One region of the Lactobacillus sp. ESL0684 genome, then DNA from elsewhere that is predicted to be linked to it. Evidence: predicted binding sites of a transcription regulator. Region 1 holds the regulator's gene; the other holds the start of a gene.
What was found. The regulator LexA, encoded in region 1, represses DNA repair genes until DNA is damaged. The targets are predictions, from matches to a motif close to CNAACANNTGTTNG.
Positions count from the first base shown of each region.

Region 1 (4,442 bases):
ATCGGCATTCATAACCGAGGTTAATCTGTGTGTGGCAATTAATGTCGTTTTACCCTGTCGTTCTTTACTTAAGGACTTCAAAATCGCTTGTTCAGTTCTAGCATCAACTGCTGATAATGCATCATCCAATACCAAGATTTGGCTCTGCTTAAGCAATGCCCTAGCAATTGCCAAGCGCTGCTTTTGCCCACCAGACAAGGAAATCCCATTTTCACCGACCAAGGTTTGATAGCCATGCGGCATTTGCAAAATATCCTCATTCAAATCACTTTTTTGGGCAGCCAAAGTAACTTCAGAATCTGCGGCATCAATTTGAGAAAAAGCAATATTCTTTTGAATACTAGTTGAAAACAAGTAATTATCTTGTGGGACATAAGCAATTTGTCTTAATAAAGTATTCAATGGAATTTGCCGAATATCATGACCATTTAGAGTGATTTGACCATCATATTGATCAAATTCACGCAGCAGTAGCTGAATAATCGTTGTTTTACCTGCTCCAACCTTGCCAACCAAACCTAAAGTTTGTCCAGTCTTTAGTGTGAAATCAATGTCATGTAGTACTGGCAATTGCGGTTCATCAGGATAGGCAAATGTCTTAATTTGATATTTCAAGTCACCAGCAATGGCGACTTCATCCAAATCCTGGTCGGCATGTTGATCCGTAATTTGCGGCTGCTCATCCAGTAACTTTTCTATGCGATCATAACTAGCACTGCCACGTTCTAAAATGTTAAATAGATAGCCAATCGCAAACATTGGCCAAACCATGTTGCCAATGTAAGCAATAAAGGAAACCAATTGACCGATTGACAGAACTTTATTGGTTACTAATAGACCACCATAAATAATCGTAATGGTGTAAGTTAGCCCGATAATAATTGTACCTAAAGGGTCAAACAATGAATCCCACTTAAAAACCTTTTTATTAATCTTGATAGTATCGTCAACCAATTGTCCAAATGTGGCAGTATCTTCCTTACCCTGACCAAAGGTCTTAAGTACTTTCATTCCCGAAACTGACTCTTGAGTCTTATTATTTAGCCATGAAAAAGCCGCCTGTGATTCATCAAACGCATCATGCAGATGAAGCCCTAATTTCCAAGCGCCCCAAGCCAAAAATGGTAGTGGCAAGATCGCTACTAACGTCAAGCGCCAATCAACAAATACGACCATTGCTACTATTGTCGACAATCCCATGATCAGCGAATCTACCAAAGTTAAAACGCCTTCACCAGCTACATCTTGAACTGCCGAAACATCATTAGTAGCATGCGCCATTAAATCACCTGTGCGATGACGTTGGTAAAAAGTGCGATCCATCACCATAAAGTGCTGGAATAATTTTGACCGTAATTGGCGTTCAAGCTCTGCTGCGCCGCCCCAAATTTGCTTACGCCAAAAATAGCGGAAAACATATAACAAAATTGATGCGACAATAATTGCCAAAATCAATCCTGCATATTTTGACCAAGTAATAAAGCCTCGATTCAATTGATCAGACATCAATCCTAAAATACGGGGCGGTACTAAATTGGCCACAGACGTCAAAGCCAAAAAAGTAATCCCGACTATGTAGCGCCTTTTTTCCTTCTTAAAAAACCAACCTAATTTAAAAAATATACCCATTTTTATCCCAAAATTCTAAATAAAAAAGACGGAGATAACCCCCGTCTTTTGCCCACATCCAGCAAGTTTAGTTGTTTTGATGCTTCATCATGTTCATCACCTGGTTAACCTTCTTAGCTGAAGGTTTTTGTCCCATTTGCGACATCATAGCAACAATCATGTCCTCACTGATTGGCGGATTATCTTTAAAATACTTCTTCATATATGATCGCGCACCATAAAAGCCACCAATTAGTCCTACTAATAAGGCAACGATAATTAATACGATTGCTAATGCCAAATTCATAAAAATATACACCTCAATTTTTCTCAATATCTCTATTCTACCTAAACTCTGTGCAAAGTTAAAGACAAAATTAATCTTTTCTTAAACCTTTTGCCCGTTGCGCTTTTTTCGCCTTCTCAGAAGTAACTTCATGACCATCTTTATCGACGATAACCAAATCTTCAACTTCTTGCTTAAATCCTGCCCGAAAGTTTTTAATAAATTGCTGGTGTAAACTTTGGCGTTCCTGCTCTTCTGCTTGAGTCAATCCTTGAGTCTTTTTCTTATGATATAATTCGTTGATACGTGCAGTTATTGCCTGTTCGTTTTGCTTAGTCATCTTAATCGCATCCTTTCTTAAAAAGTCTACCGTATTTACTTACAGAAAAAAAGGTAAAACACTCAGAACATTCGTTTGTGCTAGCATTCTTTTTTTGTTAAAATAAATTTAGTAAATGTTCCATTTAGATATTGGAGGTTAACAAATGCCAAACGCAAACGAAACGGACCATCAACATGATCGCAGGTACAAAGATTACCGCCAACTAGAAATCTTACAGTATATTTATCAAACCATTCAGGATCGCGGTTTTGCCCCAACAGTGCGTGAAATTTGCGCAGCAATGAGCCTTTCTTCAACCTCAACGGTTCATGCTCACCTATCTCATCTTGAACAAAAGGGCTTAATTACTAAGGATGCTAGTAAACCGCGAACCCTTGAAGTTACGACCTTAGGGAAAGAAAAATTGGGCATTAAGCCAACTGAAATTCCAGTTGTTGGTGAAGTGACTGCTGGGCAACCAATTCTAGCGGTCGAAACCATCGATGATTACTTTCCTTTGCCGCCCGATTTAGAAAGTGATGCTGGCGATTTATTCATGCTTAGGGTCAAAGGCGAAAGTATGATTAATGTTGGTATATTAGACGGCGACAATATCATTGTTCGTAAACAAAGTACTGCCATTAATGGTGAAATTGTCGTCGCAATGACTGAAGATGAAGAAGCAACAGTCAAACGATTTTATAAAGAAAAAGATCATTACCGCTTGCAACCAGAAAATGATAATATGGCGCCAATTATTTTGCCAAAGGTTAAAATTCTCGGTAAGGTTGTCGGCTTATATCGCAACAAAATTAATTAGATTTCATCATAAAATGACTAGAATAAAAAAATATTCTAGTCATTTTTTAGTATATTAAGATAATAAACTTGATTAACTTTAACTTGATTACTAATTGGGTTCTCAGTTAATTTTTCTTTCCACATTTATTAAGCTTATGCAGTTCACAAACTTTTCTATGTTATTTTGTGATAAAAGCCGGCTTAGCAACAATAATATTTAATTTTGTGAATTATGCTATCGTTTCACGTAGGTTTCACAGTCATATTTTTCACAAGGTTTAATTTACAATTCACGTAAGATGTTAGCTGCTAGTGTTAGCGAATTTCCATGTGCCATTCGTCCCCAATTACGATCATCGTGTTGCTCAAGATTGGCTAGCGAATCAGCGGTAAATAAGATTTGTGCAAAATCAACTTCTCGAAAGCGTGCACAAGCCGCTAATGCAGCGCACTCCATTTCTACGCACGCCGCACCAAGCTTTTTTACTTGCTGTACTTTATCCTTAGTTTCCCGAAAGAAACCATCAGTTGTCCAAGTTATGACTTCTTTTACTTTTAAACCATTTTGAATCATTAATTGTTCAACTCGCGTTAAATACTTGGAGCGCAAATCAATCATGTTAGCTGCTGGTTGATAGTGAAAAGAAGTTCCCTCATCTCTAATGGCTTTAACTGGCACCATAAAATAGTTTTCGGGCAAATTAGTTAACGCTCCTGCTGAACCAATTGCCAAAACTTGCTTGACACCGTAACTAATTAGCCAGTCAAGCAGTTCTACAGCCGCCGACGCACCAATCTTTGCCTGACAAAAGGTAACTTTTTCATTCTCAAGTTGCACTTCATAAATTGGAGTTTCCCCTTCAAAACAGTCAAAATGTCCGATTTTTTGATGCGAATAATTATTTAAAAATTGCGCAATTGCTTCATTAGTAATAAAAGCGAATAGTAATTTAGCAGGAAACTGGTAATTTTGTTCTGCCACTTCGTGATCCGGTTCAAGAATTGCACTCTGACTAGCATCAAAATCTAGTAAAAAAAGTTTATCCATATTATTGACCTCATATAATTTTGTATTGCCAATAAGTTTACCATAAACCACAAAAAAAGAACCATCCGCTTACGGATGATTCTTTTTCATACTTCGAATTAACGACGTCTTTCTGCAATTCTAGCAGATTTACCATGACGATCACGCAAGTAGTATAGCTTGGCACGACGTACACGACCGTGACGTACGACTTCAACCTTGGCTACTCGTGGGTCGTTTACCGGGAAGGTACGTTCAACACCAACACCAGAAGCAATCTTACGTACTGTATAAGTTGCAGCAATTCCTGCACCCTTACGCTTGATTACTACTCCCTCAAACAACTGAATACGTTCATGGGTACCTTCAAGAACACGCACGTGAACTCTAACAGTATC
Region 1 covers NZ_CP113941.1:786,213-790,654, reverse strand. Annotated here, with positions in the region: gene OZX56_RS03735 (ABC transporter transmembrane domain-containing protein) at 1-1,629, opposite strand, end outside; gene OZX56_RS03730 (YneF family protein) at 1,697-1,915, opposite strand; gene OZX56_RS03725 (DUF896 domain-containing protein) at 1,986-2,234, opposite strand; gene lexA (transcriptional repressor LexA) at 2,380-3,036, shown strand; gene OZX56_RS03715 (nucleoside phosphorylase) at 3,301-4,065, opposite strand; gene rplS (50S ribosomal protein L19) at 4,164-4,442, opposite strand, start outside.

Region 2 (4,442 bases), 480 kb from region 1:
ATCAGCTTTAGCCTGGACTTCCTCATTGCTATCCTTAATCATTTCTGCTTGCTCTTTAACCAACTTATCAGATAGATGGCTTAACACCAGCTTCTTAGCTTGTTCTTCATCTAAATTGGCTACTTCATACAACTTTTGCTGTCTCTTTTGAATTAATTCATCTGCTGCCTGAGCCTGTTGTTTCAGTTGCTCAGATTGTTTAGTTAGTTGCTTTGCCTGTTGATTGAGCTCATTTTCTTGCTCTTTCAACAAAGAATTTTTGTGGTTGAAGGTATCTTCACGCTGTTTCAGACGGTTACGGTCACGCGCCACAGCATCCCGTTTAACATTTAACTCGTCTTCAACTTTTTGTCGATAATCCTGAATTTGTTCTTGAGCTTCAAGAATTTTTTCTTTTTTAGTATTTTGAGCACTTTGCTTGAGAGCATCTGCTGCCTGCTTTTGCGCATTAACTTCTGCTTTGGCAGTAGCTACTTGCGCCTTTGCATCGCTTAAAATATGGTTTGCATCTTGTTGAGCATTTTGAGTTTGCTTTTCCCACCAATTCTTCCGAATTGCGTAGCCAATGCCATAACCAACTAAAATTGAAATAATTGCAACCGCGACGGGAATCAAAATTGTGTTTGTCATGATTACTATCGCCTTTTTTCAGATTATTCACACAATATTAATAATAAAGAACCAAATTGCAACTGTCAATCAACAAGAAAAAAACCTTGACCTAAATTCCTAAGTCAAGATCAATTTCTTCTATTTTATTTGCTTTTTTTGGTGGTTTCTTCTGACTTAGCAGCCTCCTTGACAGAAGTCTCATCTTTGGCAGTTTTGGCTTTTACCTTTTCAGGATCTTCACGTTCTGCAATTGAGTCTTCATCAATTCCATAGGCTTGCCTTACTTTTTGTTCAACTTCAGTATAGACATCAGTATGCTCTTCTAAATACTTCTTAGCATTTTCACGTCCCTGACCTATTCGATCATTATTGTAAGAATACCATGAACCAGCTTTAGCAATAATATCCTTTTCAGCTGCCATATCAAGTAACTCCCCACTTTGAGAAATCCCTTGACCATACATCATGTCAACTTCAGCAACTTTAAACGGCGGAGCAACCTTGTTCTTAACCACTTTAATTTTAACGCGATTACCAGTAATATCGCCGCCTGTTTGCTTAATCTTTTCTGCTCGTCTAATTTCTAACCTAATAGTAGCATAGAATTTTAATGCACGACCACCTGGTGTGGTTTCAGGATTACCAAACATAATACCAACTTTTTCACGAATTTGGTTAATAAAGATAGCAATAGTCTTAGTCTTGTTAATATTACCAGAAAGTTTACGTAAGGCCTGACTCATTAGTCGAGCTTGCAAACCAACATGGCTATCGCCCATTTCTCCATCGATTTCGGCTTGCGGAACTAGTGCTGCAACTGAGTCGACAACTAAGATGTCAATTGCCCCACTAGCAATTAAAGTATCAGCAATTTGGAGTCCTTCTTCACCAGTATTAGGCTGTGATAAAATCAAGGAATCAACATCCACCCCTAAAGCTTCAGCATAAGCTGGATCCATGGCATTTTCAGCATCAATATAAGCTGCAGTACCCCCGCGCTTTTGAACTTCAGCAACTGCATGTAAAGCTACTGTTGTCTTACCTGAAGACTCAGGACCATATGCTTCAATTATCCTTCCGCGTGGATAACCTCCAACACCAAGAGCTGCATCAAGAGCTAACGAACCAGTTGGGATAGTCGAAATCTTGGTATTCGCCTTATCACCCATCCGCATTACGGCACCTTTACCAAAATTTTTTTCAATCTTTTTGAGTGCATTATCCAATGCAGTCTGTTTTTCATCTTTGGCCAAGCAGTTTTCCTCCTCTATTAATACTCATTAATTATACGTTGATTTATGTTAATTTTGCAAGAAAAAACCGAACGAACGTTTAACGTCTTTACTCATTCTTAAATACGCAAAAGCCGCAACTTATTTTTTCGTTGTTTTTCTTTCCAAAAATTTTTGTAAGAAATTCAAAATAGTATCAGAGATAATCGCCATTAATGCAGTCGGAATCGCACCTGCTAAAATAATTGCACTACCATTAGTTGCATTAGTTCCGCGAATAATAATATCACCTAAACCTCCAGCTCCAACAAAGGCACCAATCGCAGTAATTCCGATTGCTAAAACTAATGCATTTCGAATACCAGCCAAAATAATCGATAGAGACAATGGCAGTTTGACCATATACAAAATTTGCCAATTAGTCATACCCATGCCGCGTCCAGAATCAATGATATTACGATCAACATTTCGCATGCCAGTATATGTATTTTTAATAATTGGTAATAGCGAATACAAGAATACTGTGACAATCACCGTATTAACTCCCAAGCCCATGCCAATCATAATGATTGAAAGTAGCGCCAATGACGGAATAGTTTGAATAACGTTAGCAACACTAATGACAAAATTGCCTAACTTATGATTGCGTGCAATAAAAATACCAATTGGTATTCCCACAATTGCCGCAAACAAAACCCCATAAATTGACACTAAAAAGTGCCGGGTAAATTGTTCTAAAACATACATTCCATTGTGATTATAATAATACAGCAATTGCTGAAAAGTATTTAAATGTGACATTTATTTATCACCTCGGAAATAATTATTTTTCTTTAAGAACTTCTGGGCAACAACTTTGGGCTCCAGCAGCTGATCATCAACCTGATAATTCAAACTCCGCATTGTATGTACATCAATCTTGCCATCAAGTCGGTGCAACAATGGCTTTAATTCAGGATGCTTACGCAAAAGCGAATTATTAACAATCATTGAAGCTTCATATGGTGGGAAAAAGTGCCGATTATCTTTTAATTGCTTCAAGTGATAACTGTCAACACGACCATCAGTTGAATAACCTAAGACAACATTCATTTTTCCACTAGCTAAGGCCGAATACACTAACCCAATCTGCATCGGATATGCTTGTGCAAAGCTCATATGATAATATTGCTGGAAAGCCTGATAGCCATCACCTTTACGATTAATCCAATTACTATCTACCCCAAACTTAAACTTATCCGCAACTTTGCTAAGATCAGAGACTGTTTCTAACTTATATTTTTTAGCATCCTTTTGGGTTACCATAAAAGCAAACAGGTTTTCATAGCCATATGAGGGAAAGTCTGTCTGATCATAACGCTGCTTAACTTCTCGCCTGACAGTTTGAGTAGCTTTCTTAGCGTTTTTAGTTGGTGGCAAATTCAAATTAGTTGTCAACTCTGTACCAGTATAAGAGGCAGCCTGAATATCCGCATCATTGCGCACCAGTGCCTGATGCATTAATGGTGCAGAACCTAAATTATCAACAATTTCTGTTTGGTAATTGGTTTCATGTTTAACTAATTCCGAAATGATGTTGGCCAATACCTGTGACTCAGTAGTATTCAAAGAAGCTATGCGAACGCTGTCTGCTCCACCCTGTGCCGAGCCCAGGCCAGGTAAACTACAACCACTACTAAATACAGTAACCAGCATTATTCCTAATAAAGTTAGCCAACGAATTATTTTTTTCTTCATGTCGTTTGCCTCCTTTAGTTACTCTTCTGGGTTGCTGGGGTTAATTTAGCCTCAACCTTTCCAAGCAAATAATCTGTCAAAATTGCCAGTAAGATTACTGGAACAGTCCCACCAATGATTAAATCGGGCTGGAACAGATTCAAGCCATTAAAGATTAAGTCTCCTAGTCCGCCTGCACCAATATAGGATGCTAACGTTGACCACGCAATTACATAAATTGCTGACAACCTAATTCCTGACATGATTACAGGCATTGCCAATGGAACTTCAACTTTCATAATCGATTGAAAGTTGGTCATTCCCAATCCCTTTGCTGAATCGATCACATTAGCATCAACGCCTTTCATACCAATATATGTATTACGCAAGATGGGCATCAAACTATAAATGAACAAAGCGACAATCGATGGCAGCTTCCCAATTCCAAAAATCGGTAACATCAAAGCAAGCAAAGCCAATGCAGGAATCGTTTGTAGCATACTAGCAATATTCATCACGACATTAGCAGTTTTTGGAAAACGGGAAAGGATTACTCCCAAAGGAACAGCTACTAGGACACCCAAGCCTAGTGAAATAGCTGAAAGATAAATTTGTTCCCAGGTCTTTTCAATTAATTCAGAACCATGTTGTGCCAAAAATGCTTCCATTATTCACTCGCCTTCTTTATAGAATCAGTATCACTTTCCGGTTGATCCTGCGATTGCGTTAATGGCGAGGTATCACCCCAAATAGTTTGATATACAGCATCAACTAAACTAGACCGAGTTACAATTCCAACTAACTTTCCTTGATCATCAACTACTGGAATGTAGTGCACGTTTCGTCCCATAATTCGGCTGAAATTATCACGCAAATATTCAT
Region 2 covers NZ_CP113941.1:1,264,552-1,268,993, forward strand. Annotated here, with positions in the region: gene rny (ribonuclease Y) at 1-630, opposite strand, end outside; gene recA (recombinase RecA) at 756-1,865, opposite strand; gene OZX56_RS06125 (ABC transporter permease) at 1,986-2,645, opposite strand; gene OZX56_RS06130 (osmoprotectant ABC transporter substrate-binding protein) at 2,646-3,539, opposite strand; gene OZX56_RS06135 (ABC transporter permease) at 3,596-4,228, opposite strand; gene OZX56_RS06140 (ABC transporter ATP-binding protein) at 4,228-4,442, opposite strand, start outside.
Region 2: a site for LexA is predicted at 1,934-1,947, ahead of recA (recombinase RecA). Genes of this name have one in related genera too.